Regions from separate parts of the Telluria sp. ZB4P34 genome, predicted to be linked through region 3. Evidence: predicted binding sites of a transcription regulator. Region 3 holds the regulator's gene; each other region holds the start of a gene.
The links. The regulator sigma-54, encoded in region 3, starts transcription at its own class of promoters, with help from an activator protein. The targets are predictions, from matches to a motif close to TGGCANGNAANCTGCTTT.
Positions count from the first base shown of each region.

Region 1 (11,446 bases), on a different contig from region 3:
GTCCAGTTTCCCGGGTTGCGCGACAGCGTATAGACCAGGCAGTGATGCTGCGCCAGTTCGGCGGGGGTGGCCGGCGTCCCCATCGTGTCGAAATAGGCCGGGCTGCCCACCACCACATGGGGAATCTCGCCCAGGGGTTTCGCCACCATCCCCGAATCCGGCAAGCCCCTGCCGATGCGCAGGGCCAGGTCGAAGCCTTCGTCGACCATGTCGACGTAGTGATCGTTCGCCACCACGTCCAGGCTGATCTCTGGATACCTGCGCAGGAAGGCAGGGATGCGCTGGCCGAGCCAGAGCATGCCGAACGAGGCGGGAACGCTCACCCGCACATTCCCGCGCGGGCTGTCCATCAGCTGCTGCACGGCGCCATCGGCCGCCTCGAGCTCGTCCAGGATGCGGACACAGTAGGCGTAGTACACCCGGCCGGCCTCGGTCAGGTGCATCTTGCGCGTCGAGCGCAGCAGCAGAGGCGTGCCCAGCTCCTGCTCGAGTTGCGCGACGAGTTTGCTCACGCTGCCGGCCGTGGTTGCCAGGGCCTGGGCGGCGCGGGTAAAGCTCGATGACTCGACGACGCGGCGGAATGCCCGCATGCTGAGCAGTTTGTCCATGGCGAGTCCTGTGCGGATGGATGATGTTCTAACGCAATTATTCTATCCGCAGCCGCCGTGCCGCAAGCGCCGCCGCCTGAATTACTTGACCTGCCCTCTGAGCGGGATGGCGATCGGGCGCAGCGGCGAGGCGTCCGCACCGCGCAGCTTGAGCGGCGAGGTGATGAAGACGAACTCGTACACCTTGTCCCTGGCCAGCTCCTCGAGATCGACCAGCTCGATAATGGTGATGCCCTGCTGCGCCAGCAGGTAGGTATGCACGGGCACGTAATCGTGGTCCACTTCCGACGGGAAGGATTCGAGGCTCAGGTTGTCGGCCCCGATGGACATGGCGCCGCCCTCTTCCGCCAGGAACCTGGCGCCGTCCAGCCCCAGCCCCGGCGGATTGTTCATGTAGGCCGCCGCATCGGCATAAGACTGCATGCGGCCGGTGCGCAGCAGCACCACGTCGCCGCGCTGCAGGGTGGTGTTCTGCAGGCGCAGCGCCTGTTGCAGGTCTTCCTTGCGCAGCTTGTATCCCGGCGCGAGCATGTCGACGCCCTTGGCCGCCGCCAGGTCGATCAGCACGCCGCGCGCAATGATCGCCGGCAGCTTCTCGACGCCCGCCTTCTTCCAGCCGCGGTCCCCCAGGTGCTCCCTGGCGTCGAAGCCGTTCCATATCTTGCCGTTCAGCCCGAAATGGTTGAGGGCGTCGATATGGGTGCCCATGTGCGTGTACATCGAGATGGCGGCGCCCGTGTAGCTGACGTGCCGGTTGCGCGCCGCGCCCACCGCCATCGGGTCGTCGACCAGGGTGCCGTGCGGCGTGTGCGTCATCCACATTTGGTAGTGCGGGTCGCCGGCGCCCTGCCAGCTCGGCATGCCGATGTAATACTCTGTACCCAGGTCGTAGACGCGGGCGGCGTCGGCGCGGGCCAGGATGGCCGCGCGCGATTGCGGGGTCATGAGGTTGAGGCGGCCGATTTCATCCTGCGGTCCCCAGGGGCTCTTGCCGACCTGCGGGCCGGCCGCCAGCGCGCCGAGGGCGGCGGCCTGCAGCAGCAGCGCGAGCACGAGCCGTGCCTGCCATGTACGTTTCATTTCTTCTCCTTTGAAGAACGACTGTGATGGTGCAGTCTACAAAGGAGGGGCGTCGGGAAAAACGGGAGATGTGGAACATCATTTTTTCCACGCAGGAAAAATAAGCAGGGCCCTGCCGCCGGAATCAGCTCGCCTTGCCCGCCACGTACTGCGCGTAGCCGCGCGCCCGCAGTGCGCAGGCCGGGCAAGTCCCGCAGCCATGCCCCCAGGCGTGCGGCGCGCCGCGCTCGCCCAGGTAGCAGGTGTGGGTATCGAAGCGGACCAGGTCCACCAGGGCCTCGCCGCCGCAGTCGTGGGCCAGCTGCCAGGTTTGCGCCTTGTCGATCCACATCAGGGGCGTCTCGAGCTTCAGGCGGGTGGCCATGCCGAGGTTCAGGGCCACCTGCAGCGCCTTCATGGTGTCGTCGCGGCAGTCGGGATAGCCCGAGAAATCGGTCTCGCACATGCCGCCCACCAGCACGTTCAGCCCGCGCCGGTAGGCCAGGGTGGCGGCCACCGTCATGAACAGCAGGTTGCGTCCCGGGACGAAGGTGTTCGGCAGGCCGTTTTCCTGCATGGCGATGGCCACGTTGCTGGTCAGGGCCGTGTCCGAGATCTTCGCGATCAGGGACAGGTCGATCAGGTGGTCTTCGCCCAGGCGCGCGTCCCACCCCGGGTCGAGCGCGCGCATCTTGCCCAGGACCGTCGGGCGCACCTCCAGCTCGATGGCATGGCGCTGGCCGTAGTCGAAGCCGATCGTTTCCACCCGCGCATAGCGCTGCAGCGCCCAGGCAAGGCAGGTGGCGGAATCCTGGCCGCCGCTGAAGAGGACGAGCGCGGTGTCGTTGGTAGTCATGATCGGGGTCCGTGAAATGGCGCATGCGCCGGAGGAAACCGCGAATTCTGGCATAAAACCGGGGCCCGCGTACACCTCCCGCGCCCCGCACTGCTGTGTTAAGCGTCCGTCATCGTTTTTGCCAATCCGCTAAGATTGCCATGAATTCTACCGATGGAGTGCCATGTTTCCCGCAAGTTCGTCTTCCCGCCGCCTGCGTCCCCTGCCCCGCCTGCTGGCCGGCATGGGCGCCCTGGTATTTGCAACGGCATTGCACGCCCAGGGAATCGATTACCAGGTGCGCATCGACGCCCCGCGCCAGATCGAAAACATGCTCGAGGAAAACCTCGACCTGATGCGCTGGCGCGGCAATCCGCGCGTGGACATGGAACAGCTGCAACGCCTGATCAAGGAAGCCCCCGCCCAGGCCAAGACCTTCATCGCCACCGAAGGCTATTACTCGCCCAAGATTTCCGCCGGCCTCGATACGGGCGGTGCACGGCCGGTGGCGCGCGTCATCGTCGATCCGGGCGAGCCCACCGTGGTGGGCGACGTCGACCTGGTGCTGCAGGGCTTCGCCCCGATCGACGAGGGCAGCGTGCCTTTCGATGCCGGCGCCCTGCGCCAGCGCTGGTCGCTGCCGGTCGGCGCGCGCTTCCGCCAGGAGGATTGGGAAGCGGCCAAGCGCGGCCTGCTGCGCGAAGTGGCGCAGACGCGTTTCCCGCGCGCGCGCCTGGTCGAGACCAGCGCTACCGTCGACCCGGAAGAACGCCGCGCCCTGCTGCGCGTCGTCATCGACAGCGGCCCGGACATGAGCTTCGGCGAGCTGCGCATCCGCGGCCTGAAGCGCTACCCGCGCGAAGTCATCACCAACCTGAACCAGATCAAGCCGGGCGAGCAGTACAGCGAGGCCGCGCTGACGGCCCTGCAGTCGCGCCTGCAGGACACCGGTTACTTCAGCAGCGTGGAAGTGAGCGCCGACATGCGCCAGGTTCTGGCCGCCGAGCTGCAGGAACTCAAGGAAGGCGACGACGACCCCGACGCCAACCCTGCCACCCCGGAGCCGCCCACAGGCGTGGCGACGCCCGGCCCCACCATACTGCCGGTGCTGGTGCGCGTGGTCGAGAACAAGCGCAAGAACGTCGAGGTCGGCGTCGGCTTCTCGACCGACACCGGGGCTCGCGCCCAGGTCAGCTACGACGACCTGAACGTGCTCGGCAAGCGCATGAAGAGCGACCTGCTCTACGAACAGAAGCGCCAGACCGCGCGTGTCGACTTCTATTGGCCGACCAAGCCGAACGGCTACAACGACAGCGTCGGCGCCGGCGTCGAGCGCAACGACGTGCGCGGCGAGATCACCACCCTGGCCACGATCGCAGCCCGGCGCGCATGGGGCTCGCCCCTGCTCGAGCGCAGCCTGACCCTAGAAGCGCTGGTGGAGAAGCGCGAGGTGCCGCCGAACGAACCGACCACCACGCGCAGCGTGCCGCTCACCTACGCCATCACCAAGCGCGAGCTCGACAGCCTGATCCAGCCGACCAACGGCTACGTGCTGCAGGGCCAGCTGGGCGGCGCCCTGCTGCCGATCCTGACCGACGAAAAATTCCTGCGCCTGTACCTGCGCGGCCAGATGTTCAGGCCGCTCGGCGAGGCCGGCACCCTGATCCTGCGCGGTGAATTCGGCGCGGTGGCCGCCAAGGACAAGATCGGCGTGCCGTCCACCTTCCTGTTCCGCGCCGGCGGCGACCAGTCGGTGCGCGGCTACGGCTACCGCGAACTGGGCGTACGCGAGAACGGCGCCATCGTCGGCGGCAAGTACCTGGCCACCGCCAGCGCCGAATACCAGTATTACTTCCGCCCGCCCTGGGGCGTGGCCGTGTTCTACGACATCGGCAACGCCGCCGACAAGGTCGGCGACCTGCAGCCGAAATCCGGCTTCGGCGTCGGTGCGCGCTGGCGCAGCCCGGTGGGCCCGATCAATGTCGACCTGGCCTACGGCCATGCCGTGAAAAAGGCGCGCCTGCACTTCTCCCTGGGATTCACCTTCTGATGGACACGAACGACAACACCCCAGTCCAGGCGCCCGCACCCGCCCCGCACAAGCGCCGCTGGCCGCGCCGCGTCGCCATCGGCGTGGCCGTCACGGGCGTGCTGGTCGGGGGCGCCCTGTGGTACCTGGGCCGCGAGACCACGCTGCAGATGATCGCGCAAAAGGTCGCCGCTTCCACCGGCGGCAAGCTCACCCTCACCGGCGTGCGCGGCTCCCTGTACGGCGCCATGTATATCGAACGCATGGTCTGGCGCACCGACGAGCAGCTGGTCATCGCCAACAAGATCAACCTGACATGGTCGCCGGGGCAGATCGTCTCGCGCGGCATCCTGGTCGACCGGCTGCACGCCGCCAACCTGCGTGTGGAGACCCTCAAGGAAACCGAGGAACGCACGCCGATGCCGGCCACGCTGGCGCCGCCCTTCCCGGTCTCGATCGCCGATGCGCGCCTGAACCGGGCGACCTTCGTGGCCAAGGGCGCGGAAACCCACATCGACAACATCCGCCTGCGGGTCGAGGGTAACAAGCAGCGCTGGATCTTGCGCGATGCCGCGGCCGTGACGCCCTGGGGCGACGTGGCGGCCGCCGGCACGATCGGGGCCCAGCGTCCCTTCAAGCTGGACGCCACCGCCAGCCTGACGCAATCGCAGGCGAAAGCCGAAGGCGGGGTAACGTCGCGCGCTGCCCAGCTGCGCCTGAAGGCCGGCGGCGACCTGGACACCACCCTGGTCGATGCCACCGGCCAGGCCGGACGCGCCGTGGGCGAGGCCCGTTTCGTGCTCTCGCCCTATGCCGAGATCCCGCTGCGCGAAATGCGCATCAACGGCCGCGACGTCGACCCGGGCTTCTTCAACCCGGCGCTGCCGACGGCCGACCTGAGCTTCGCCATCAGCGGCAAGCTCGATGACAAACGCAATATCAGCGGCCGCGTCGACATCAGCAACGACGGCCCGGAAGGCACCATCGACCAGCAGCGCCTGCCGCTGCGCCTGATGCGCGGCCAGCTGGGCGGCAACCTGGAGGCGCTGCAGGTGTCCGACGTGCTGCTGGACTTCGGCGCGGCCGGCCGCTTCACCGGCGTAGGGGGCGTCCAGAGGGACGAGGACGCGGAAGGCCTGGGCACTGCGCGCTTCACGCTGCACACCGACCGCTTCGACCTGAAGGGCATCTACTCCACCATGAAGCCCACCGCGATCCGCGGCGACATCCAGGTGACCAATGCCGGCAATATCCAGACGCTGCAAGCCAGGCTGACCGACAAGGCCCTGCGCCTGGCCGCGCTGGCGACGCTGGAAAATAACGTGGTGACGGTGCGCGAAGCGCGCCTGTCGAGCGGCAGCAGCCGGGTGGACGTCACCGGCAGCATGAACCTGCTCGAGGACAAGGCCTTCAAGGCCAGCGCCACGGCGAGCCGCTTCAATCCGGGCGATTTCGGCGACTTCCCGGAAGCCGATATCAATGCCACCGTCAACGTGGCCGGCGCGCTGGCGCCGGTCTGGCGCGTCGACGCCGACTTCGCGGTGCGCCGCAGCCGGCTGCTGAACCAGCCGCTGTCGGGCGAAGGCAAGCTGCGCGCGGATGCCAGGCGGATCAGCGGCATCGATGCCGAGCTGGCGCTGGGCCAGAACACGCTGGCCTTGAACGGCGCCTTTGGCGGCGCCGGCGACCGCCTGCGATGGCGCCTCGACGGCCGCCAGCTGTCGGCGGTGCGCAGCGACCTGTACGGCGCCGTCACGGCGAATGGCGTGGCCACCGGCACCATGGCGGCGCCGCGCACCAGCTTCGAAGTCAATGCGAACGGCCTGGGCTGGGTGGCCGCCCAGCGCAAGAACGCCAGTGGCAGCCTGCGCGCCAGCGGCGAAGCCTGGCTGGCCGGCGTTGAGGGCGCGCGCTTCGTGGAAGCGAAGATGAGCGGCGCGATGCAGCGTTTCAATCCGGCGGCCTTCGGTTCGCCACTCGCCGGCTCGATCAACGGCGCCTTCACTGCCAGCGGCCGCAGCGGCGCCGACTGGCGCGGCGCGGTCGACCTGCGGGTGCAGGACTCGACGCTGTCGAATTCGCCGCTGTGGGGCCACGCCACGCTCACGGCCGACCGCCGCCATGTGTCGAACGCCGACGTCGACCTGCACGTGGGCGCCAACCTCATCGCTGCCAAGGGCAGCTTCGGCGCAGGTGGCGACCAGCTGGCCTGGCGCATCGACGCCCCGCAACTTGGCGCGCTCGGGCCCGACTTCGCCGGCGTGCTGCGCGGCCAGGGCACGCTGTCCGGGACCATGGATACCCCGTCGCTCACCGCCGCGCTCGAAGGCCAGAATCTGCGCCTGCTGGGAAGCCACAGCATCCGCTCGCTGCGCGCCAATGCCAACCTCGGTTCAGGCCGCGGCGCGCGCGATGCGCTGGCCAGCGACATCCAGGTCCTCGACTACGTCAGCGGCGAGACACGCGTCGCCTCGGCCAGCCTGAAGACCGATGGCACGCGCGGCGCCCACACCCTGCGCGCGGCCGCGGTCGGCGAGTCCTTCGACGCCAACCTCGAAGTACGCGGCGGCTGGACCGGCGACACCTGGAGCGGCACCTTGGCCGCGCTGCAGAACCGCGGCCGCTACGCGATGGCCCTGCAGGCGCCGGTGCCGCTGCGCATCAGCGGCGCACCGGGCAGCGGCGTGATGGGCCTGGCAAAGCCGCAGAACATCGCCTTGAACGGCGCCGTCGTCAAGCTGCCGGCCGGCAGCATCACGGTCGATTCCCTGGTGAAGAACGGCCCGCGCTGGGCCAGCCGCGGCCATGCCGACAACGTGCCGCTCACTTACCTGTCGCAGTTCTCGCCCACCATTCGCGACAATGCACGCGGCGACCTGACCCTGGGCGCCAGGTGGGAACTCGACCTGCGCACCGCGACAGGCACCGGCGCCGCGCCGGCGCTGGACGGCATGCTCCACGTGTTCCGCGAAAAAGGCGACGTGATCGCCGGCGGCGACAACCCGGTGCCGCTCGGCCTGCGTACCTTCGAGGCGCGCGCCGACGTCGTCGGCAGCTCGCTCAAGGTAGAACTGAACCTGGACGGCGCCCGCACCGGCAGCGTCGAGGTCGATGCCACCGCCCAGCTGCTGCAGGGGCGCCTGGACCGCGACAGCCCCCTGCGCATGACGGCCAACGCCAACATGGGCTCGATCGCCTGGCTGGCCTCGTTTGCCGGCCAGTCCGGGCTGGAGCTGGACGGCGCGCTGCGCCTGGCGCTCCAAGGGTCCGGCACCATCGGCACGCCGCGCCTGGACGGCAGCGTCCAGGGCGACAACCTGGCCGTGCGCTGGCCGGAACAGGGTGTGCGCCTGCAGAACGGCCAGCTGCGCGCCAGCCTGGCGGGCGACCGGCTGCAGCTGCAGCGCCTGTATTTCCAGGGCCGCCAGGGCAGCGCCTCGGCCGAAGGCTTCCTGCGCTTCTCCAGCGGCCTGGCCGCAGCCGACCTGCGCCTGACGCTGGACAAGCTGGAAGCGCTGTCGCGCCCGGACCGCACGGTGGTCGTCAGCGGCAAGGCTTCGCTGGTGCGCAACGCCGACACGTTCGCGATCGAAGGCAACGTGCGCGCCGACCGCGCCCTGATCGAATTCGCGCCGCAAGGCCGGCCGACCATGTCGGACGACGTCATCGTGCTGGGCCAGGGCGGCGCCAAGCCTGTCCCCTCGAACGAGAAGGAAGAACTGCCGCTCACCATCGACCTGCGCGCCGACCTGGGCGACGAATTCAGGCTGCGCGGCCTGGGCATCGACGCGACGCTGGCCGGCAACGTCCGCATGCGCAAGGTCGGCGCCGGCGCGCCGCGCGTGAACGGCACCATCCGCGCGGTCGAAGGCGATTATGCCGCCTATGGCCAGAAGCTGGACATCCGCCGTGCCGTGATCACCTTCAGCGGCCCCTACGACAATCCGGCACTGGACGTGCTCGCGGTGCGCGCCCAGCCCGAAGGCGAGCAGCTGACGGAAACCAATGTGGAAGCCGGCGTGCAGGTGCGCGGCACGGCCCAGTCGCCCGAGGCGCGGCTGGTCTCGACGCCAAACGTCCCGGACAGCGAGAAGCTGTCCTGGCTGGTGCTGGGGCGCGGCATGGAGGGCACGAGCGGCAATGAGAAGGACGTGCTGGCGGCTGCCGGCGCCGCCCTTCTCGGCGGCAAGGGCGGCACCGGCGGCATCACCCAGAAACTGGCCACCTCGCTCGGCGTGGACGAACTCGGGCTGAAGCAGGCGGACGGCGGCGGAGGAGGCCTCGAAGGCACGGTGGTAACAGTAGGCAAGCGCATCTCCTCGCGCACCTACCTCAGCTTCGAACAGGGCGCCACCACGGCCTCGAGCCTGGTGCGCCTGCGCTACAAGTGGACGCCGAGGGTCACGCTGCAGTTCCAGACCGGTACCAATACCGCGCTGGACGTGCTGTACTCCTGGGCGTTCGATTAAGACCGGCCTGGGTAGCCTGGCGGCTGCCCAGGCATGGCGGAAATACCTTGGCCTCTGCCGGGCTGGCCTGAGCGCTTCACGGCGTACGGATGGACTGGTCGACTCCACCCAATAGGACTGTCGGGAAAATTTACAACCACCTTTCCTGCAACAAATTGTTCTTTTTTGCAACTTTGTGAAACTACGATAAGTCCTTGTTTTTAAATTATATTTTCTCTTTTGAAGCGTCTGGCACGATTCCTGCTAATACCCTGGTACGACTTCCACATGTAACAATGAGAGACTATATGATCACTAGCAAAATTAGCGCTACTATCGCCGGGGCCGCCCTGGCGCTCGGTCTGTCCGCTCCCGCCAGTGCCGTTATCCTGACGGCAGGCGACCTGAAGATCACTATCAATGCCTATGACGCTGGCACGGTTGGTTACGGCAATACGCAAGGCGTCAAGTGCACCACGGTTGATGCATGCGATGCGGCTGCCGGCCTGACAGCGCCAAATGCGATCGGCAGTGAAGATACCTGGGGTATTTTCTCGGTGCAGAGCATTTCGCGTGTGTCGAACGGCGAGCTGATTTTCACGGCCGGCAAGAACGGGGAATACCTCACCGGCGTGTTCGGCGGGATCGTCGATAGCTACGTCGAGGTGTCCGGCATCATGTCGCCCCAAACGCTGGCGCTGGGTACCGGTGGCTGGCTGAACATGTACTCGACCGGCCAGAACTACGACGCCTCCTTCGGACCGGGCGGCCGCATCGGCGCGACCGGCTACCAGGGCATCACCGACATCGGTGGCCAACTGGCCCTGTCGGCTGTGTTCGGCCAGGGCGCGCTCGGCGGCGCTCCGGAGTACAGCTGGGTGTCGAACTACGCCAACAGCACGATCTCGGGCAATAGCCAGGGCTACCTGGACGTGACCGGCGGCTCCTGGGCCTCGCTGTTCGACACCAATGCCCAGACCGACCCGAACGGCAACGCGCACGACCTGTTCATCAAGGTCACCTTCGGTCAGACCGGCGCGTCGGCCGGCGCAGGCTGGACGGTGGACGCGTCGGGCGACGTGCAAGGCCAGATCGGCGAAGTGCCGGAACCAAGCTCGCTGGCACTGCTCGGCCTGGGCCTCGGCCTGGCCGGCATGCGCGCGCGTCGTCGCCGCGCCTGACAGCTGCTTCGCTTCACATAAAAACTGCATGGCGCGCCATGCAGTTTTTTTTCGTCCAGGCTCATTTGCGCCGACAATACGCCGGGGAATAGCCGGCGCGTCGCAGTGCTAGTGGAACATGCTGGGCTTGGGATCCGGCACCGGATCCTGGTCCTGCGGCAGGTGGGGATGGCCCGGCTGGTGGTGCGGATGGGGCGTATCGAACGGCTCCGGCGACGGTTCCTCGATGGGCGCCGGGTCGGGAGCGCGGTGCGCCTTGAAAGGTAGAGCGGCGGGCAACACGGCATTCATGGCTGAATCTCCTCGGAACAAGCGGAGCGAATACCTTACCATGACGTGCTTTCCGCCGCCGTTCGGCCGGCCTGGCGTGCGCCGGCGGGGACGGCTCCATTACAATGGCGGGTCTGAACCCATTCATCGCACCATGGACCTTTCGATCACCACCCTCGCCCTGCTCGTCCTGACCCCGCTCCTCGTCTGGCGCGTCTACAAGCGCATCAAGGCCCGCATGGTCCGCCAGCGCTCGATCGTCTCGCGCCATTACACCGGCGTGCTGGTGTTCGGCGCCATGCTGCTGGTGCCGCTGACGCAACTGTTCGACAAGCCGGTCAATCTCGCCGCGCTGCTGGTCGGCTCGGCCTTCGGCGCCGGCTGGGGCCACTACGCCCTGAAGCGGACCCGTTTCGAAGACACGGAGCACGGCTATTACTTCACGCCGCCGGCGCGGCTGGGCATCCTGATGGCCATGATCCTGGTGGCGCGCATCCTCTACCTGGGTATCGAGATCTATGCGAACCAGGGCAAGGGCATCCCGGCGCCAAAGCTGACGGACGACATGCTGACCATGTTGTGCCTGGGGCTGACGGCGGGCTACTTCGAGCGGTATTCGGCAGGGCTGCTGCTGTGGCGGCGCAAGCTGCGCAAGGCGCTCGATGTCGAATGATGGTGCAGTATTAGGAACATTAGCTTGTGCTTTTAATCGAAGAAACTACCGTCCAACCAGATTAAGGAATGTAGATGCGCGAAGATTTTAGTGCTGACACCATTCGAAGCCTGAAGGCTCGCGCTGGAAACGCCTGCTCGTTCCCAGGTTGCCACGCCCCTACCTCCGGCCCATCTCATGAGTCGGAAACTAAAACGTCAAACACTGGTGTTGCGGCTCATATTTGCGCTGCATCGCAAGGCCCTGGTGCTCGTCGACGTCTGGACCTTTCGAAAATTGATAAGAGTCTTTTGTCTGAATACAGCAACGGAATTTGGATGTGCGAAACGCACGCTAAATTAAT
Region 1 is NZ_JCASIF010000010.1:101,157-112,602, forward strand. Features, by position in the region: gene AC56KL_RS16650 (LysR family transcriptional regulator) at 1-608, opposite strand, end outside; gene AC56KL_RS16655 (cyclase family protein) at 690-1,688, opposite strand; gene queC (7-cyano-7-deazaguanine synthase QueC) at 1,813-2,523, opposite strand; gene AC56KL_RS16665 (autotransporter assembly complex protein TamA) at 2,687-4,552, shown strand; gene AC56KL_RS16670 (translocation/assembly module TamB domain-containing protein) at 4,552-9,000, shown strand; gene AC56KL_RS16675 (PEP-CTERM sorting domain-containing protein) at 9,288-10,160, shown strand; gene AC56KL_RS16680 (hypothetical protein) at 10,269-10,451, opposite strand; gene AC56KL_RS16685 (CcdC protein domain-containing protein) at 10,585-11,103, shown strand; gene AC56KL_RS16690 (hypothetical protein) at 11,178-11,446, shown strand, end outside.
Region 1: AC56KL_RS16675 (PEP-CTERM sorting domain-containing protein) is a predicted target of sigma-54. The motif match lies at 9,230-9,247, and genes of this name have one in related genera.

Region 2 (11,446 bases), on a different contig from region 3:
CGAAGAGCTCGATATCGCCAGTGCGACCCTCGACGATCCGGAGCAGGCCCCGCCCGGCGACCACACCTTCGTGCGCAGCCGTTTGCGCTGGATGAAGACGGACGACGGGCTGCCGGAATACCCGGGCAAGCGCTCGGCCGGGAAATAGCTGCGCCGCCCAGCATGCCGCCGCTGTTGCAAAGCTGGATGGGCATACAGTAATCCCGGCGTTATAATGGCCGGATGCAGAATCTCCTCCATAACCTCAATCCCGAACAGCTCGCCGCCGTCACCCTGCCGTCGCAGAGCGCGCTGATCCTGGCCGGCGCCGGTTCCGGCAAGACGCGCGTACTGACCACCCGTATCGCCTGGCTGATCCAGACCGGGCAGGTCTCGCCGGCCGGCATCATGGCCGTGACGTTTACGAACAAGGCGGCGAAGGAGATGCTCACCCGCCTGTCCTCGATGCTGCCGATCAATACGCGCGGCATGTGGATCGGCACCTTCCACGGCCTGTGCAACCGCCTGCTGCGCACCCATTTCAAGGACGCGGCGCTGCCCCAGGCCTTCCAGATCCTCGATTCGCAAGACCAGCTCTCGCTCATCAAGCGCTTGCTGAAGGCGGCCAACGTCGACGATGAAAAGTACCCGGCCAAGGCGCTGATGTACTTCATTAACAACGCCAAGGAGCAGGGCCTGCGCGCAGGTCGGCTGGAACCAAATGACCCGATCGAGCGCCGCATGATCGAGCTCTACGAGCTGTACGAGGGCCAGTGCCAGCGCGAGGGCGTGGTCGATTTCGCCGAGCTGCTGCTGCGCTCGTACGAGCTGCTGGCCCGCAACGGCCCGCTGCGCCACCACTACCAGATGCGCTTCCGCCACATCCTGGTCGACGAGTTCCAGGATACCAACGACCTGCAGTACAACCTGCTCAAGCTCCTGGCCGGCCACGACGAGGACGGCGGCGGCGCCATCTTCGCGGTGGGCGACGACGACCAGAGCATCTACGCCTTCCGCGGCGCGAACGTCGGCAACATGCAGGCCTTCGAGCGCGAATTCCGCGTCACGAACCTGATCAAGCTGGAGCAGAACTACCGCTCCTTCGGCCACATCCTCGACAGCGCCAACTTCCTCATCGCGAACAACACCAAGCGCCTCGGCAAGAACCTGCGTACCGACGCGGGGCAGGGCGAGCAGGTGCGCGTGTACGAAGCGGCCAGCGACCTCGAAGAAGCGCAGTGGATCATCGACGAGGCCAAGAGCCTGGTCAAGGATGGCCTGCCGCGCAGCGAGATCGCGATCCTGTACCGCTCCAACGCGCAGAGCCGCGTGATCGAGCACGCGCTGTTCGCGGCCGGGCTGCCCTACACCGTGTACGGCGGCCTGCGCTACTTCCAGCGCGCCGAGGTCAAGCATGCCATCGCCTACCTGCAGCTGATGGACAACCCGCACAACGATTCGGCCTTCCTGCGGGTGGTGAACTTTCCCACGCGCGGCATCGGCGCACGCTCGATCGAGCAGCTGCAGATGGCGGCCGACTCCTACGGCATCTCCTTGTATGCCGCGGTGCCCTACATGACGGGCAAGGCCGGGACCTCGCTCGGCGGGTTCGTCAAGCTGGTCGAATCGGCGCGTTTCGAGACCCAGCAGCTGCCGCTGCCGGAACTGGTGCGCGTGGTGCTGGAACGCAGCGGCCTGCTGCAGCACTACCAGAACGAGAAGGAAGGCGCCGACCGCATCGAGAACCTGGAGCAGATGGTCAACGCCGCCACCCAGTTCGTGCAGGAAGAAGGCTTCGGCCAGGGCGCCCCGGCCCACCTCGGCCCGCAGGCGCTGCCCTCGACGGGCGAGGCCATCGTCAACCAGGACGGCATCGAGATCCTCGATTCGGATGCGCCGCTGGCCAGCGTGATGTCGCCGCTGTCGGCCTTCCTGACGCACGCGTCGCTGGAAGCGGGCGACGCCCAGGCCCAGGCCGGCCAGGATGCGCTGCAGCTCATGACGGTGCACTCGGCCAAGGGCCTGGAATTCGACGCCGTGTTCATTACCGGCCTGGAAGAAGGCCTGTTCCCGCACGAGAGCAGCGCGCGCGAGCTCGATGGCGTCGACGAGGAACGGCGCCTGATGTACGTGGCGATCACGCGCGCGCGCAAGCGTCTGTATATGAGCTTTACCCAGCAGCGCATGCTGCATGGCCAGACGCGCTTCAACATGAAGTCGCGCTTCTTCGACGAGCTGCCGGAAGAATCGATCAAGTGGCTGTCGCCGCGCGTGCAGACCAGCTGGTTCGCCGGCCGCAAGCAGACCACGGCCTGGGACGACGCCGCCTTCCGCGACGGCTCGGACAACCGCATCGCGCAGCAGATCACGCAAAAATCCGGCAACGGCTCCGGCTGGCGCGTGGGAGAGAGCGTTGCCCACGCCAAGTTCGGCGAAGGCGTGATCGTGAATATCGAAGGCGGGGCGGGCGCGGCGCGCGCCCAGATCAACTTCGGCGCGGCGGGGATGAAGGTGCTGGACCTGTCGGTGGCGAAGCTGGAGCGGGTGGGGCGTTGACGGTCTGCCGTTCGTAGGGTGGTCGGCTATGCCGACCGCGCGTTCAACCGGCCAATGAATAATCGGGGCGCATGATCTCAAACGTGATTTGAACGCGCGCACGGCGAAGCCGTGCACCCTACTTGGTCAGATTCACCGGTTCGGTCTGCACACCATCCACCGGCTTCCCGAAAATCTGCCGGTACCCCGCATACATCGCGCACTGCAGCAGCAGGACGAACAGGAAGATCAGCCACATGATCACCACGCGCGTCATGTTCGAGGCGCCCAGCAGCAGGGTGATCACCATGCAGATCCCGAAGAAGATCGCAAACCAGGCCAGCAGCAGCACGATGAACACGCGCGCGCTGCGCACCACGGCGAAGAAGCTGTAGAAGGTCGCCTTGCCCGGGCCCATCTTCTGCCAGTAGGCCAGCGGGGCGGCGAAGCACAGCGCCATCAGGATGGCCACGTCCAGCGCGAAGATCGAGAGCATGGCCAGGATGTCCGAGCCCGCCACCTGCGGTTGACCGCCTTCGCGGCTCTGGCGCGCCACCTGTTCCCAGAAGCCCGGATCGACCACGAAGCGCGTGACCAAGGCCATCAGCAGCGAGGCGCCCAGGTAGACCAGGCCCACCTTGCACAGGTCCTTCACCACCGGCTGGCGGAATCCCGTCAGCAGCACGGCGAGCGTCACGCGTTCGCCGTGCTCGATCATCAGGCAGGCCTTCATGACCGCCATCGAGAACGAGGGAATCAGGATCACCGCGATCATCGGCCCGGCCAGGGGCACGGCGCTGATGCCGATGCTGAACAGGATGTTCGCGAACAGCAGGGTGGTGAGGGCGGCAGGCTGCTTGCGGAACAGGCCGGCGCCTTGCTTGAGCCAGTGCCAGCCGGTGATTGCGGGAAGTGAGTTCATGGTGGGAGTTCAGGTGCGCCGCGCTCGATGCGCTCGCGCAGGATGCGTTCGAAATGGGTAGGGTCGTGCGGCGTCAGCAATTCGGCTGCGCGCGGAATATGGAGATCGTACAGGCGCGACAGCCAGAAGCGCAGCGCGCTGGCGCGCAGCATCGGCAGCCATGCCGCCTGTTCTTCGGGCGTGAACGGACGTACCGCATGGTAGGCGTCGAGCAGGGCGCGCACCCGTGCCGCATCGAGCACGCCGGTCGCGAGGTCGACGCACCAGTCGTTGACGGTCACGGCGACGTCGAACAGCCAGGTATCGACGCCGGCAAAGTAGAAGTCGAAGCAGCCGGTCAGGCGCTCGCCGTCGAACATCACGTTGTTGCGGAACAGGTCGGCGTGCACCGGGCCACGGCTCAGGGCCGCGTAGGCGGCGCTGCCCGCGAACGCGGCCTGGTAGGCCACCTCGCGGCGCAGCAGCTCTGCCTCCGGCGTGGAGATCAGCGGCAGCACGGTGGGCGCGGTCGCGCCGATCCAGTCGAGGCCGCGCAGGTTCGGCTGGTGCAGCGGGAAGTCGCGCCCGGCCAGGTGCATGCGCGCCAGCATGCTGCCGACCTCGGCGCAGTGCACCGGCTGCGGATCCAGCTGCGAGGCGCCGTTCAGGCGGCTGACGATGATCGCCGGCTTGCCCTGCAGCGCGACGACCAGCTCGCCCTCATGGGTCGGCACCGGCGCCGGCACCGGAATGCCGCGCTCGGCCAGGTGGCGCATCAGCTGCACATAGAAAGGCAGCTGCTCGAAGCGGAGGTTCTCGAAAATGGTCAGCACGAATTCCCCACGCTCGGTGGTGAGGAAAAAATTGCTGTTATCGATGCCGGAGGAAATGCCCTGGAGCGCGAGGGCGCGGCCGAGGGGGAACTGCTTGATCCACTGGGAAAGGTCGTCCAGCGAGACCGCGGTAAAAACTGCCATGAGCTAGCAACGAAGGTGAGGGTCGGCTGCAGCCGTCGAAGCCGGCTGCAGCGTCAGGATTATTTTTTTTCGACGGGTTCCAGCGGTGGCGGAGGCGGCGCATCGGCGCGCGGCGGCACGCCCGGCCTGGCCGGCGCCGGCGACGGCGCGGCCGGATTGGCCTCCTGCTTCTTCGGATTGCCAAAGTCGAATTCCATGACCTGCCATTGCGGGGCGCGGATCGCGCCGCTCTGGGCGTCGCCGGGTTGGGCGTTGCCGGGCGGGTTGTGCGGCTTCATGATGTAACGGCTCTTGCCGCTTTGCACTTCCACTTCGGTGACCTGTCCGCTGTTGTCCCGCTTCTCGGTAATGCGGGTACGTTCTTTCGGCGGAATCGTGGTGGCCGGCGTGTCGCTGCCCGGCTCGATACGCTCGAGCTGGGGCGGCGTCTGCGCCGGGCGGGCCTGCTGTTGCTGGCTCTGTTGCTGGCTCTGTTGCTGACTCTGCTGGGCCTGCGCCATGGCCAGGCCGGCGGGTGCGAGGAGGCACAGCGACAAGAGTTTCAGGCGGGAAGATGTGCGCAACATGATGGTCACCTTGTGTCGTTTGGTTCATTGTAACAAACGACACGCTTCCCTGTGAAAAGTGTGCAGAGACCGGCCGGATTCCGTCCCGGTCGTGCCCGGCATCTCTTGTGCGTCGGCCAAGCCGATTCTGCGATAATGCCGGACACTCTGGCGCGTGCGCCACCCCACTTTCATTTGCCTTGCCGCCCTATGGACAATACCCTGCTGCTCGTCGACGGTTCCAGCTATCTCTATCGCGCCTACCACGCGCTTCCCGACCTGCGCAGCCCTGACGGCTTCCCGACCGGCGCGATGCACGGGATGGTCAACATGCTGCGCCGCCTGCGCGCCGACTATCCGGCCGCCTACATCGCCTGCGTGTTCGACGCCAAGGGCAAGACCTTCCGCGACGACCTCTATCCGGAATACAAGGCCACCCGCGCCTCGATGCCGGAAGACCTGGGCAGGCAGATCGAACCGATCCACGAAGTGGTGCGCCACATGGGCTGGCCGATCCTGATGGTCGACGGCGTCGAGGCCGACGACGTGATCGGCACCCTGGCCGTGCAGGCGGCCGCGCGCGGCATGAAGACGGTGATTTCGACCGGCGACAAGGACCTGGCCCAACTGGTCAACGACAAGGTCATGCTCATCAATACGATGAGCAACGAGAAGCTCGACGAAGCGGGCGTGGTCGCCAAGTTCGGCGTGCCGCCGAACCGCATCATCGACTACCTGACCCTGATCGGCGACACCGTCGACAACGTCCCCGGCGTGAACAAGTGCGGCCCGAAGACGGCCGTGAAGTGGCTGACCCTGCACGGCTCGCTCGACGGCGTGATCGAGAACGCGCATGCGATCACCGGCGCGGTCGGCGAGAACCTGCGCGCCGCCCTGGAATGGCTGCCGAAGGGCCGCGAGCTGATCACCGTCAAGACCGACTGCGACCTGGTCAAGCACGTGGTCTCGTTCGAGGAAACCCTGGTCGGCCGTCCCGAAAACGCCGAGGCCCTGCGCGACTTCTTCCAGCGCTACGGCTTCAAGACCATGCTGCGCGAACTGGGCGGCAGCCCGCGCGCCGATGGCGCCGTGGCGCCGGCGCGCGGCCTCGGCGCGGGCGGTGCGCCGCTGAATTCCCCCGAAGGGGCGTCGGGCGCATCCGCCACCTTGCCCGGCATGGCCATCATCAAGGGCGAATACGAGACCATCCTTACCGACGAGCAGCTGGACAAATGGCTGGCGCTGATCGACGCGGCCGAGCTGACCTCGGTCGACACCGAGACCACCTCGCTCGACCCGATGACGGCCCGGATGGTCGGCATCTCGCTGTCGGTCGAAGCGGGCAAGGGCGCCTATATCCCGGTGGCGCACCGCTACGCCGGCGCGCCCGACCAGCTCGCGCGCGAACATGTGCTCGAGCGCATGCGCCCCTGGCTGGAAAACCCGGACAAGCCGAAGCTGGGCCAGAACCTGAAGTACGACATGCACATCTTCGAGAACCACGGCATCAAGCTGGCCGGGATCGTGCACGACACCCTGCTGGAGTCCTACGTTTTCGAGTCGCACAAGCCGCACGACATGGACACCATGGCGATGCGCCACCTGGGCTACACCACGATTCCTTTTGTCGACGTGTGCGGCAAGGGCGCCAACATGATCTGCTTCGACCAGGTGGAGCTGGGCCGCGCCACCGAATACGCCGCCGAGGATTCCGATATCACCCTGCGCCTGCACCAGACCATGCTGCCGCACGTCGAAAGCGATGCGGGCCTCACCCGCATCTACCGCGAGATCGAGATGCCGACCATGGAGGTGCTGCAGAAGATCGAGCGCAACGGCGTGCTGATCGACGCCGAGCTGCTCGCCGTGCAGTCGGGCGAGCTGGGTGCGCGCATGCTGGAGCTGGAGCAGCAGGCCTATGAACTGGCGGGCGGCCCCTTCAACCTCGGTTCGCCCAAGCAGATCGGCGAGATCTTCTTCGGCAAGCTCGGGCTGCCGGTGATCAAGAAGACCGCCACCGGCGCGCCGTCCACCGACGAAGAGGTGCTGCAGAAGCTGGCCGAGGACTACCCGCTGCCGAAGATCCTGCTGGAACACCGCGGCATGTCCAAGCTCAAGTCGACCTACACCGACAAGTTGCCGAAGATGGTCAACCCGGCGACGGGCCGCGTGCACACGAACTACGCACAGGCGGTGGCGATCACCGGCCGCCTGTCCTCGAACGAGCCGAACCTGCAGAACATCCCGGTGCGCAATGCCGAAGGGCGCCGCATCCGCGAAGCCTTCATCGCTTCGCCGGGCAGCGTGATCGTGTCGGCCGACTATTCGCAGATCGAGCTGCGCATCATGGCGCACATCTCGGGCGACCCTGCCATGCTGAAGGCCTTCGCGGAAGGGGAAGACATCCACCGCGCCACCGCCGCCGAGATCTTCGGCATCAACCCTGACGAAGTGCAGAGCGAGCAGCGCCGCTACGCCAAGGTGATCAATTTCGGCCTGATCTACGGCATGAGCGCCTTCGGCCTGGCCCAGAACCTCGGCATCGAGCGTGGGGCGGCAGCGAACTACATCGACCGCTACTTCGCCCGCTTCGCGGGCGTGAAGCAATACATGGACGAGACCCGCCTGCAGGCCAAGGCGCGCGGCTATGTCGAGACCGTGTTCGGTCGCCGCCTGTGGCTCCCGGAGATCAACTCGCCGAACGGCCCGCGCCGCGCCGGCGCTGAACGCGCGGCGATCAACGCCCCGATGCAGGGCACGGCGGCCGACCTGATCAAGCTGGCCATGATCGCGGTGCAGGCCTGGCTGGAAGCCGAGCAGCTGGGCACCCGCATGATCATGCAGGTGCACGACGAACTGGTGCTCGAAGTGCCGGAAGCGGAGCTGGAGCTGGTGCGCGTGAAGCTGCCCGAGCTGATGGCGGGCGTGGCCACGCTGAAGGTGCCGCTGGTGGCCGAGACCGGGGTGGGGCCGAACTGGGAACGCGCCCATTGAGCCTGCGCGTTTGCGCCTGATGCCGGCAGCTTGAGACAAAAGGAGAGATTTCTCCGTCCGTTCTGGCATATCCTTCGCTGACTGGCGACGATCGTCGTCGCCGCTCGCGAAGGAGAGCCAGGCAATGCAGATTCCGGCAGACCGTTCCCGTTCCCGTCCCCGCACGATCACGCGCGCCACGGCGGTGGAGCGCATGCGCGCCCGCCTGCTGCGCGAAGGCTTCCCGCGCGTCCAGATGTTCATCCTGGTCTCGCTCACCGGGCTGGCCGGTTTCGCCGCATCGGCGGCAATGCTCCTGGCCGGGATCGATACGATGGCGCTGCGCTACACGCTCGCCATGGGCGTGGCCTATATCGTTTTTCTCCTGCTCCTGTGGCTGTGGCTGCACACCAGCGCCGCGGACTACTTCGACGTGCCCATGTCCGGCGGCGATGGCGGCGGAGGCGGCCTTGCCGACGGTCCCGCCGAATTCGCCGGCGGCGGGGGCGGCTTCGATGGGGGTGGGGCCAGTGCCAACTTCGATGCCGGCGCGGCCGGGAGCGGCATCGAGGCCATCGCCGACAAGCCGCTCGAAGCGATCGCCCAGGCGGAGGAAGGCGCGATTCCGCTGGCAATCATCCTGCTTGCCCTGGGCATCGCGCTGTCGTCGCTGTTCGTGGTGTGGTCGGCGCCGCTGCTGTTCGCCGAGATCCTGGTGGATGCCCTGCTGGCGGCCGGCCTGTACCGGCGCCTGCGCACGCTCGATCCCCGGCACTGGATGCTGGGCGCGCTGAGACGGACGCTGCTGCCCTTCGTGCTGACGACCCTGACGATTGCCGCTGCGGGGTGGGGCATGCAGGCCTATGCTCCCGGGGCGAGGTCGGTCGGCGAGGTGTTCGCCGGACCATAAGAAAAAGGCGCCGGTGTTGCCGGCGCCTTGTCGATCAGCCGCGCTGCTTGCGGCGGATGCCTGCCATGCCCAGCAGGGCAATGCCGAACAGGAGCACCGAGCCGGGTTCCGGCACGTCGACCGTATTATTGGACCCCGGTACGCTGATGTCGAGGTCGAGGATCGCGCTTTCCAGATCGAGGTCGCCCTGCACCAGCAGGCTGAAGTTCAGTGTCTTGGTCAGGATTAGCGACTTCAGCACGGAGGTGTAGTCCATCAGCGAACCGTCGAAGGTGATCTGGCCGGTGTACTCTTTCGTGTGGTCGAAGCGGGTGTAGTAGCTGGTGTTGGTCGTGCGCAGAACCTTCTGGCAGATACTGGTGCCGCTCTTGGTCCCCCATTGGGTCGAATTGCAGGACGCACCGCTGCCGGACCACTGGTACACCGTCTTCGACGAGGTGCCCGAGCCTGTCGGCATGGTAAAGACGCCGCCCGGGGTGTTCACGCCCTCGAAAGACACGCCGCCGAACGAGAGCGTGATCGATTCCTGCTCGCCCGAGCTGGTGCGCGGCGTAGTGGCGGTGGCGGTGATCGTTTCCTTGACGGTCTTTGCATCGACGTTCTCGCGCTTGGTCTCCAGCGTCGCGTGCTCGGTCGTCCCGGGCGTCTGCACGACCGTATCCTCATCGTCCATGAAGACGAAGGAGAATTGCAGGCTGTTGATAATGAACGGACCTTGCGGGAGCAGGGAATTGCCCTTGAAGCTAGCCTGGTAGCTGCCCTGGGTGAGGTGCCCCGAAATGCCGGTGGCTTCGATCGAGTAGGGCACGGCCATGGCGGAGCTGGCGCTGCATGCGAGCAGGGCGAGCGCGGTCTTGAAGCAAGTCTTGAATTGCATGGTTTCCTTGTACTGCACGAATACTAAATTGACAGATTGAATTAATTCCAACAGGAAGCAATTCTTGTGCCATGGAAAAAATATTCTAACAATCAACAACTTGCATTTCCGGCGCCGGTGGGCTGTCAAGTTTTTCGACATGTCTGGGTTGCACAATTGAAATTGTGGCGCGCCCCGCAAAAGCCATGCTGTTAAGATAACCTTCCCATTTCACTTCAGCCGGAGGGACGTTCATGAAAGACCTGATATCGGACGGCGAAAGCCTGCTTGGCGCCAGTGCATTCGACAACGGCGTCGATCGCCGTGTCTTCCTGAAGGCCGCCGTCGGCGGCGGCTTTGCCGTGGCCGCGCTGCCGGTGGTGGCGCAGACCCAGATCCAGACCAGCGCCGAAGGCCTCGACGCCGCCGACCACATCGTCGTCGTCAACGGCCAGGACGTGCCGGTCTACCGCGCCCAGCCCAAGGACCGCACCAACCTGCCGGTGGTGCTGGTCATCTCCGAGATCTTCGGCGTCCACGAACACATCAAGGACGTGGTGCGCCGCTTCGCCAAGGCCGGCTACCTGGCCGTGGCGCCCGACCTGTTCGTGCGCCAGGGCGATGCCACCAAGACCCCGATGCCCGCCCTGATGCGCGACATCATCGCCAAGGTGCCGGACGCCCAGGTCATGACCGACCTCGACACCATCGTCAAGTGGACCAAGCAGCGCGGCGGGAACACCGACAAGCTGGGCATCACCGGCTTCTGCTGGGGCGGCCGCATCACCTGGCTGTACGCGGCCCACAACCGCGACGTGAAAGCCGGTGTGGCCTGGTACGGCCGCCTGGTGGGCGAGACCAACCCGCTGCAGCCGCAGCACCCGATCGACGTGGCCCAGAACCTGAAGGTGCCGGTGCTGGGCCTGTACGGCGCCAAGGACACCGGCATTCCGCTGGAATCGGTGGAGCGCATGCGCAAGGCCCTGGACGCGGGCAACAGCCGCTCGATGATCCATGTCTATCCGAACTCGGGCCACGCCTTCCACGCCGACTACCGTCCGAGCTTCAATGCCGACGACGCCAAGGATGGCTGGAGCAAGGCGCTGAACTGGTTCTCCAGGCACGGCGTCGCCTGATCTTGCGCAGGGCGGGACCGGGCAGGGTACAATGCCCGGTTTGCCGCCCGGAGCGTTGAGCAGCACCCCCAGGGCAAGCATGGAGGGTGTTGCCCGGCGCGCTCCGCAAGAACAGAACAAGAGGCTTTCAAATCGACCCCGTCCTATCTTCCATCCTGCTGGCGACCGTGATCGCCGGCGTCGCCAGCATTACCGGCGCTGCCGTGTTTTCGTTCGCGCTGCTGTCGAAGGTGGTGGAACGGATGGTCAGCCTGTCGGTCGGCATCATGCTGGCCACCTCGCTGCTGCACGCGCTGCCGGAAGCCTTCCTGTCCGGCGCCGATATCCGCAGCCTGTTCGCCACCCTGCTGGGCGGCCTGCTGGCCTTCTTCGTGCTGGAAAAGCTGGCGATCCTGCGCCACTCGCACCATCACGAGGGCGACGGCCACCACCACGCCCACGGCCATGACGCCCACCAGGCCGGCAAGTCCGGCTGGATGATCCTGCTGGGCGACGCGATGCATAACTTCACCGACGGCATCCTGATCGCCGCGGCCTTCCTGGCCAACCCGGAACTGGGCATCGTCACCGCGCTGGCCATCGTCGCGCACGAGATCCCGCAGGAGATCGGCGACTTCATCGTGCTGCTCAACGC
Region 2 is NZ_JCASIF010000005.1:128,604-140,049, reverse strand. Features, by position in the region: gene AC56KL_RS11455 (GFA family protein) at 1-148, shown strand, start outside; gene AC56KL_RS11450 (UvrD-helicase domain-containing protein) at 223-2,535, shown strand; gene AC56KL_RS11445 (BPSS1780 family membrane protein) at 2,654-3,436, opposite strand; gene AC56KL_RS11440 (homoserine kinase) at 3,433-4,392, opposite strand; gene AC56KL_RS11435 (hypothetical protein) at 4,452-4,958, opposite strand; gene polA (DNA polymerase I) at 5,148-7,931, shown strand; gene AC56KL_RS11425 (hypothetical protein) at 8,056-8,820, shown strand; gene AC56KL_RS11420 (PEP-CTERM sorting domain-containing protein) at 8,855-9,697, opposite strand; gene AC56KL_RS11415 (dienelactone hydrolase family protein) at 9,931-10,812, shown strand; gene AC56KL_RS11410 (ZIP family metal transporter) at 10,980-11,446, shown strand, end outside.
Region 2: AC56KL_RS11420 (PEP-CTERM sorting domain-containing protein) is a predicted target of sigma-54. The motif match lies at 9,752-9,769, and genes of this name have one in related genera.

Region 3 (7,995 bases):
CCGCCCACGTCCGGGAACAGGCCGATGTTCACCTCGGGCATCGCCATCTTCGTGCGCTCGGTCACGATGCGCAGGCCGCAGTCCGGGCCGCCCTGGGCGATGCCCATGCCGCCGCCCATCACCACGCCGTCCATCACGGCAATATAGGGCTTCGGATAAAAGTGGATCAGGTGGTTGAGCGCGTATTCTTCGGTAAAGAAGTCTTCCAGCAGCGCGCTGCCGCCAGTCGGGCCCACCTGGCCCATCTCGTGGAAGAAGCGGATATCGCCGCCCGCGCACAGGGCCTTCTCGCTGGTGCTCGTGATGACTACAGCATCGACCCCGGCATCCTCTTTCCATTGCAGCAGGATGGCAGTCAGGTCGCGCACCATGTCGAGCGAGAGGGAGTTCAGGGCTTTCGGCCGGTCGAGCGTAATGACGCCGGTGCGGTTGGCGACGCGGGTCAGGACGTATTCGGTCATGGCAATGTCTGTGATCGAAAAGACATGCATTCTACAGAACATTTGTACAAATCCGGAAGCGGAGAAAAATAACAGGCCTTACAAACGCAAAAAGGGCGCCCCCTCAGACGCCCTTGCTGTTGTGCTACAGCCCGTTCGCAGGAACTGCGTTACGCGGCTTCAGCTTCTCCGATGTCCGGAAGGCGCTTGTGCGCCACGTGGTTATGGTCTTGCAGCATGGATTTGTGTTTTAGAACCTGCCTGTCCAGCCGGTCCATGAGCGTGTCGATCGCCGCATAGAGGTCTTGCGCCGCACTGGCGACATGCAAAATCTTGCCGGATACCTGCAAATTGATTTCGGCTTTCTGCCGTTTCTCTTTTTCAGTGAGGTTATCGATGGCGAGGAACACGTGGGTGTCGATCACATGGTCGAAATGGCGGGTGATGCGCTCGAGCTTATTCTGAACGTATTCACGGATGGCGGGGGTGACTTCGAGATGGTGGCCGCTGATGGTGAGGTTCATACACACTCCTTTGGGAAGGTGCCCTGCCCGCGCCACAAGGTGAGAGTGGGCAGTAGCTTTACAGGGATTTGCGGAGGCTGACGGGCGGAATCTTGAGCGCTTCGCGGTACTTGGCAACCGTCCGGCGCGCAATGACCATACCTTGTTCCCCGAGCATCTCCGCGATCTTGCTGTCGGATAGAGGATTCCTAGGGTCTTCTGCTCCTGTCAATTGCGCTATGAGAGCGCGGATCGCCGTCGAGGAGGCTTCTCCCCCCGCTTCGGTGGCGACATGGCTTCCGAAGAAGTACTTCAGCTCGAACATGCCGTGCGGGGTCAGCATGTATTTCTGCGTTGTGACACGAGAAATCGTGCTCTCGTGTAGGCCTAGTGTATCAGCTATCTCGCGTAAAACAAGAGGGCGCATGGCGACGGCGCCGTGGCTGAAAAAGTTGCGCTGACGCTCGACGATTGCCTCGGCGACACGCAGGATCGTATCGAAACGCTGGCGCATGTTCTTGATCAGCCACTTCGCTTCCTGCAGCTGCGCGCCCATCTGGCTTTCGCTCTTTCCGCCCTTGAGCAGGTTGGCGTACAGGGAGTTCACGCGCAGCTTCGGCATCACTTCCGGGTTCAGTGCTACCTGCCAGCCGTTCTTGGAGCGGCGCACGATCACGTCCGGCACCACGAAATCCGACACGCCCGCGCCAAAAGCCGCGCCGGGATGCGGATTGCACTGGCGGACCACGGCCTGCACTTCGCGCAGGTCCTCGTCGTCGCAGTCGAGCGCCTTTTTGAGCTTGGTGTATTCGCGCTGCGCGAACCAGGTCAGGTAACCCTCGACGATCTTCAGGGCGAGGCGCCGCGTCACCAGGGGCACGCCCGGCATGCGGCGGATCTGCAGCGCCAGGCATTCGGCCGCGCTGCGCGCACCGACGCCGACCGGGTCCAGGCTCTGCACCAGCGCCAGCGCGCAGCGCAGCTCGTCCATCCCGATCTCGAGTTCCTGCGGCAGGCGCGCATGGATCTCGTCCAGCGGCTCGTCCAGGTAGCCGTTGTCGTCGAGCGCATCGATCACGAGTTCGGCCAGTGCGCGGTCGCGCGCGCTGCAGGCGCTCAGGCGGATCTGCTCCGCCAGGTGCTCGCGCAGCGTGATGGAGTCGGCTTCCAGCTGCGGACGGCCGTCCTCGTCGCCGTCGCCGCGTCCGCCGCCCTCGCTGCCCCAGTCCCCTTCGGACTCGCCGCGTTCGGCCTCAAGGCCCTCCTCGTGGCCTTCGGCCTCGGGCTTGGCCTGCTCCTCCTGCTGGCCCGGCTGCGGCGCTTCGCCATTGGCGGGCGCGTTGTTGATCGCGCCGTCGGCCAGCAGGCGCACCGAGCGGTCGAGCGGATCGTCGAGCCGTTCGAGCAGCGGGTTGTCATGCAGGATCTGCTCGATCTCGGCCTGCAGTTCGAGCGTGGACAGCTGCAGCAGGCGGATCGACTGCTGCAGTTGCGGCGTGAGCGCGAGATGCTGCGAGGTGCGGAGCTGCAGGGATTGTTTCATTACATCCTGAAGTGTTCGCCGAGGTAGACGCGCCGGACGGATTCGTCGGCGATGATGTCGTCGGGGCGGCCCGAGGCCAGCACCGCGCCCTGGTTGATGATGTAGGCGCGGTCGCAGATGCCGAGCGTCTCGCGCACGTTGTGGTCGGTGATCAGGACGCCGATGTTGCGCTCCTTCAGGAAGCGCACGATGCGCTGGATCTCGATCACCGCGATCGGGTCCACGCCCGCGAAGGGTTCGTCCAGCAGGACGAAGCGCGGGTTGGTCGCCAGCGCGCGCGCGATCTCCACCCGGCGCCGCTCGCCGCCCGACAGCGACAGCGCCGGGTTCTCGCGCAGCTTCTCGATCTGCAGTTCGGCCAGCAGGGTGTCGAGGCGCTCGTTGATCTGGTCCTTGCCCAGCGGCTTGCCGTCCACCCGCTGCAGTTCCAGCACCGCGCGGATGTTCTCCTCCACCGTCAGCTTCCGGAACACCGAGGCTTCCTGCGGCAAGTAGGACAGGCCCAGCACCGCGCGCCGGTGGATCGGCAGGCTGGAGATGTCGGTGCCGTTGATGTCGATGGTGCCGGCATCGGACGGCACCAGGCCCACGATCATGTAGAACGAGGTGGTCTTGCCGGCGCCATTGGGGCCGAGCAGGCCGACCACTTCGCCGCACTCGACCTGCAACGAGACGTCGCGCACCACCAGGCGCTTGCCGTAGCTCTTCTGCAGGCCCTTGACCAGCAGGGTGCTGCAGCCTTCGCGCGCCGTGGCCTGCGCCGCCGTCATCGATGCCGTCATTGCTTTGCGCCCTCGGCTGGCGCCGTCGCAGTTGAAGGCCTGCGCGGCGCGATGATCAGGGTGCCGCGCCCGCCGCCCACCTTGCTGGTGCCGCTGGCGTCGTTGCGCACCTGCGCCACTTCGCGGCGGTTGTCGTAGGAGACGAATGGCCCCTTGATCTCGTTGGTCATGCGGCCGTTCTCCAGTTCGCGCACTTCGGCATTGGTGAACAGCTTGACCAGCTCGGCGCGCTCGTCGTATTCGATTTTCTGGGCCTGGCCCTCCACCCACAGGTCGGGGCCGCCGTCGCGCTTCTGGCGGAAGGTCGCCAGCTTGCCGTTGCTGGCGGTGAGGGTCACCGTCATATAGCCTTCCGGCGATTCCTTCACCAGGGCGCGGTCGGCCTTGAGCACCAACGTGCCGCGGGTGACGACGACGTTGCCGGTGGCGATGCGGGTCTGGGTGACTTCGTCCACGTCGAGCGTATCGAAGTTGATCACGGCCTGCTTGAGCGAATCGGCGCGCTCCGCCGAGGCGCCGAAGGCGGCCAGGGTGAGGCAGGCGGCTGCGATGAGTTTTTTCATGTTGCTTGTCCTGGGTTGACGCGGCGCCCTTACTGGCGCTGTCGTGGCGGATAGACGATCTGGCCGCGGCTGGCGAGGTGCAGCTTCTGGGTCGCGTTGTTGGCGACCATGCCGGTGCCGGTCACGGTGGCGGCGCCCAGCTGCATCTGGATCGGCCGCTCGGTCTTGAGGATCTCTTCGTCGGGCAGCACGGTGAGGGCCTGGGTCTGCACGCGCAGCGCCTCGGTGGTGGGCGTGGCCGGACGCTGGATGTCGACGTTGCCGAGCAGTTCGACGCGGTGCTCCTCGTGGAAGACCCGGGCGCTCCTGGCGACGATGGTCATGCGCGGACGGCCCGGCGTCATGCTCTGCATCACCGGCTGCTCGACCTGGGACACGTCGCCCTCCGGCGTGTGCGCCAGGCGCTTGCCCGACACCACGTAGCTCGGCTTGCCCTCTTCCGTCATGCGCACGAAGGAGAAGTTCTCGACGATGTAGTCCGGTTCGGTCATGGAGCCGCCGAGGCGGGCATCGCCATCCTCGCGTTCAATCACCTGCAGCAGCCAGAAGCTGCCGAAGGCGCAGAAGGTCGCGATCATCATGATCGCCAGCAGCTTCCAGCGGTGGGCGGTGCGCTTGTAGTTGACCATATGCCTGTGTGTTTCGTGTGGGCGCTCAGGCGAAATACGGCGCCAGCGCCGCTTCGTAGGTGCCCTGCGCGCGCATCACCAGGTCGCAGACTTCGCGGACGGCGCCGCGTCCGCCCGCATTCCTGGTGACGTAGTGCGCGCGGTACTGCACTTCCGGGTGGCCCGAAGGCACGGTGACGGCGAAGCCCACGCGGGTGAGCAGCGGCAGGTCGATCACGTCGTCGCCGATGTAGCCGCATTCGTCCGCTCCCACGCCGGTGGCGGCGAGCAGCTCCGCGAAGCCGATGCGCTTGTCGTGGATGCCCTGGTAGACGTGCGGGATGCCGAGATCGGCGGCGCGCTTGACCACGATCGGCGACTGGCGCGCGCTGATGATGGCGGTCTTCACGCCGGTCTTGTTCAGCAGCTGGATGCCGAGGCCGTCCAGCACGTTGAAGGTCTTGGTGACTTCGCCGTCCGGGCCGTAGGTGAGGCTGCCGTCGGTGAGGATGCCGTCGACGTCGAAGATCATTACTTTCACGCGCGCTGCGCGCTGCATGTGTTCGAGCCCAGTGATCAGGACACTCATCAAATCACCTTGGCGCGGGTCAGGTCGTGGATGTGCAGCGCGCCCACCAGGCGGTCGTCCGCATCGACGACCAGCATCTGGTTGATGCGGAATTCTTCCATGACGGCGACAGCATCGACCGCCAGCTGTTCCGGGTGGATGCGGCGCGGGTTCGCGTGCATCACGTCGCGGATGCTGATGTTGGAGAAGTCCTGCACGCGCTCGATCAGGCGGCGCAGGTCGCCGTCGGTGAACACGCCGACCGGGCGGCGTTCGTCGTCGACCACGGCGGTCATGCCCATGCCCTTCTGGCTGATCTCGAGCAGCGCGCGCGTGAGCGGCGTGTCCAGGCCCACTGCGGGTACCGCCTCGCCGCTGCGCATGACGTCGCGCACGTGGGTCAGCAGGCGCCGGCCGAGGGCGCCGCCCGGGTGCGACATGGCAAAGTCTTCCTCGCGAAAACCGCGCGCGTCGAGCAGCGCCACGGCCAGCGCGTCGCCCATCGCGAGCGTGACGGTGGTGCTGGTGGTCGGGGCCAGGTTCAGGGTACAGGCTTCCTTGGCCACCGAGATGTCGAGGTGGATCTCGGACAGCCTGGCCAGGCGCGACTGCGGCTTGCCGGTCATCGACATGACTGGGGTGCCCATGCGCTTGATGGCGGGCAGGATTTCCAGCAATTCGGACGATTCGCCCGAATTCGAAATGGCGATGAAGACGTCGTGCGTCGTCACCATGCCGAGGTCGCCGTGCGCGGCTTCGCCCGGGTGCACGAACATGGCCGGGGTGCCGGTGGAGGCCAGGGTGGCGGCGATCTTGCGGGCGATGTGGCCGGACTTGCCCATGCCCGAGACCACCACGCGCCCGGTGCAGCCATACAGCAGCGCCACGGCGCGCACGAAATTGTCGTCGTCGCCCAGCCTGGCATGGAGGGCTTGAATCGCGTCGGCTTCGATGGCCAGGGTCTCGCGGCCCAGCTCGAGCACGCGCCTGGCCTGGCCCTCGTCGAAACTTTTCAGCATTATTTTTTCATGGGTTACACTCATGTCGGCAGTATAAACGAATTGGGTAAGCAAAAAACTTGCCAGTCGTAACAAAGAGCGACAAATCGTATAAGAACGACAACAACACACACTGGGGACGATGCATTCCGGACTTGAACTGACCCTGCTCCTGCTGGGCTCCGCCGTGCTCGGCGTGGTCGCCTTCCGGATGCTTCACTTGCCGCCGATGCTCGGCTATCTGGCCGTCGGCGTATTGATCGGCCCCCATGCGCTGGCGCTTGCCGACGACAGTCCCGCCACCCATACGCTGGCGGAATTCGGCATCGTCTTCCTGATGTTTTCCATCGGGCTCGAATTCTCCCTGGCCCAGCTCAAATCGATGCGGCGCATCGTGTTCGGCCTGGGGCTGGCGCAAGTCGTCCTGACGATTGTGGCGGCAATGGCTTTCGGGCTGTTCATTTCCTGGTGGTCGCCCAGCCTGCACGTGAGCTGGCAGGCCGCCTTTGCCCTGGGCGGGGCGCTGGCGATGTCCTCCACCGCCATCGTCGTCAAGATGCTCACCGAGCGCCTCGAGCTGGAAAGCGAACACGGGCGCCGCATCATCGGCATCCTGCTGTTCCAGGACCTGGCCGTGGTGCCGCTGCTGATCTTGATTCCGTCGCTGGCCCGGCCGGCCGAAGAGCTGGTGGTCACGCTCGGCTGGGCCGCGCTCAAGGCGGCTTTCGTGCTGGCCCTGCTCCTGAAGTTCGGCCAGTCCTTGATGCGCAAGTGGTTCACCGTGGTCGCCAAGCGCCGCTCGCAGGAACTGTTCATGCTGAACCTGCTCCTGGTGACGCTGGGCCTGGCCTGGATCACCGAGCAGGCCGGCCTGTCGCTGGCGCTGGGCGCTTTCGTGGCCGGCATGCTGATCTCGGAAACCCAGTACAAGCACCAGGTGGAAGAAGACATCAAGCCCTTCCGCGACGTGCTGCTCGGCCTGTTCTTCATCACGGTGGGCATGCTGCTCAACCTGCAGCTGGTGCTGGAGCACTGGTGGATGGTGCTGGCGCTGGTGATCTTCCCGGTGATGCTCAAGTTCGCGATCATCGCGGCCCTGGCGAAAGCCTTCGGCTCCAGCGATGGCGTGGCGATGCGCACCGGCCTGGCGCTGGCCCAGGCAGGCGAGTTCGGCTTCGTGCTGCTGAACCTGGCCATGGGTTCGAAGCTGGTCGACCCCTTCCTGCTGCAGCTGGTGCTGGCCTCGATGGTGCTGTCGATGTTGCTCGCGCCCTTCATGATCGAGAACATGGACCGGGTCGTGATGAAGCTGGCGTCGAACGAGTGGATGATGCAGTCGCTGCAGCTCACGCAGATCGCCAGCCGCACCATGAAGACCCAGAAGCACGTGATCATCGCCGGCTTCGGGCGCAGCGGCCAAAGCCTGGCGACCCTGCTCAGCGAGGAGAAACTGCCCTGGTACGCGCTCGACCTGGACCCGGAACGGGTGCAGGAAGCGCAGGCGGCCGGCGCCACCGTGTCCTACGGCGACGCGGCGCGCCGCGAGAGCCTGATCGCGGCCGGCATCCACCGCGCCAGCGCCCTGGTGATCACCTTCGCCGACACGCGCCTGGCGCTGAAGGTGCTGCACCTGGTGCACGAGCTGGCGCCGAACCTGGCCGTGATCGTGCGCAGCCACGACGACAGCGACCTCGACCTGCTGAAGCGCGCCGGCGCCACCGAGGTGGTGCCGGAAGCGCTGGAGAGCTCGCTCATGCTGGCCTCGCACGCGCTGGTGACGATGGGCGTGCCGCTGCGCCGCGTGGTGCACCGCGTGCAGCTGGCGCGCGACGAACGCTACGCCTCGCTGCGCGGCTACTTCCACGGCGCGAGCGACGTGTCGGACGACCTGGAGCACACGTATGTGCGCCTGCACTCGGTGACCCTGCACAGCGGCGCCGCCGGGATCGGCAAGCGGATCGCGGAGCTGGCGCTGGAGGAAACCGGGGCC
Region 3 is NZ_JCASIF010000032.1:755-8,749, forward strand. Features, by position in the region: gene AC56KL_RS23065 (enoyl-CoA hydratase/isomerase family protein) at 1-461, opposite strand, end outside; gene hpf (ribosome hibernation-promoting factor, HPF/YfiA family) at 611-964, opposite strand; gene AC56KL_RS23075 (RNA polymerase factor sigma-54) at 1,023-2,486, opposite strand; gene lptB (LPS export ABC transporter ATP-binding protein) at 2,486-3,268, opposite strand; gene lptA (lipopolysaccharide transport periplasmic protein LptA) at 3,265-3,831, opposite strand; gene lptC (LPS export ABC transporter periplasmic protein LptC) at 3,861-4,460, opposite strand; gene AC56KL_RS23095 (KdsC family phosphatase) at 4,486-5,028, opposite strand; gene AC56KL_RS23100 (KpsF/GutQ family sugar-phosphate isomerase) at 5,028-6,050, opposite strand; gene AC56KL_RS23105 (monovalent cation:proton antiporter family protein) at 6,148-7,995, shown strand, end outside.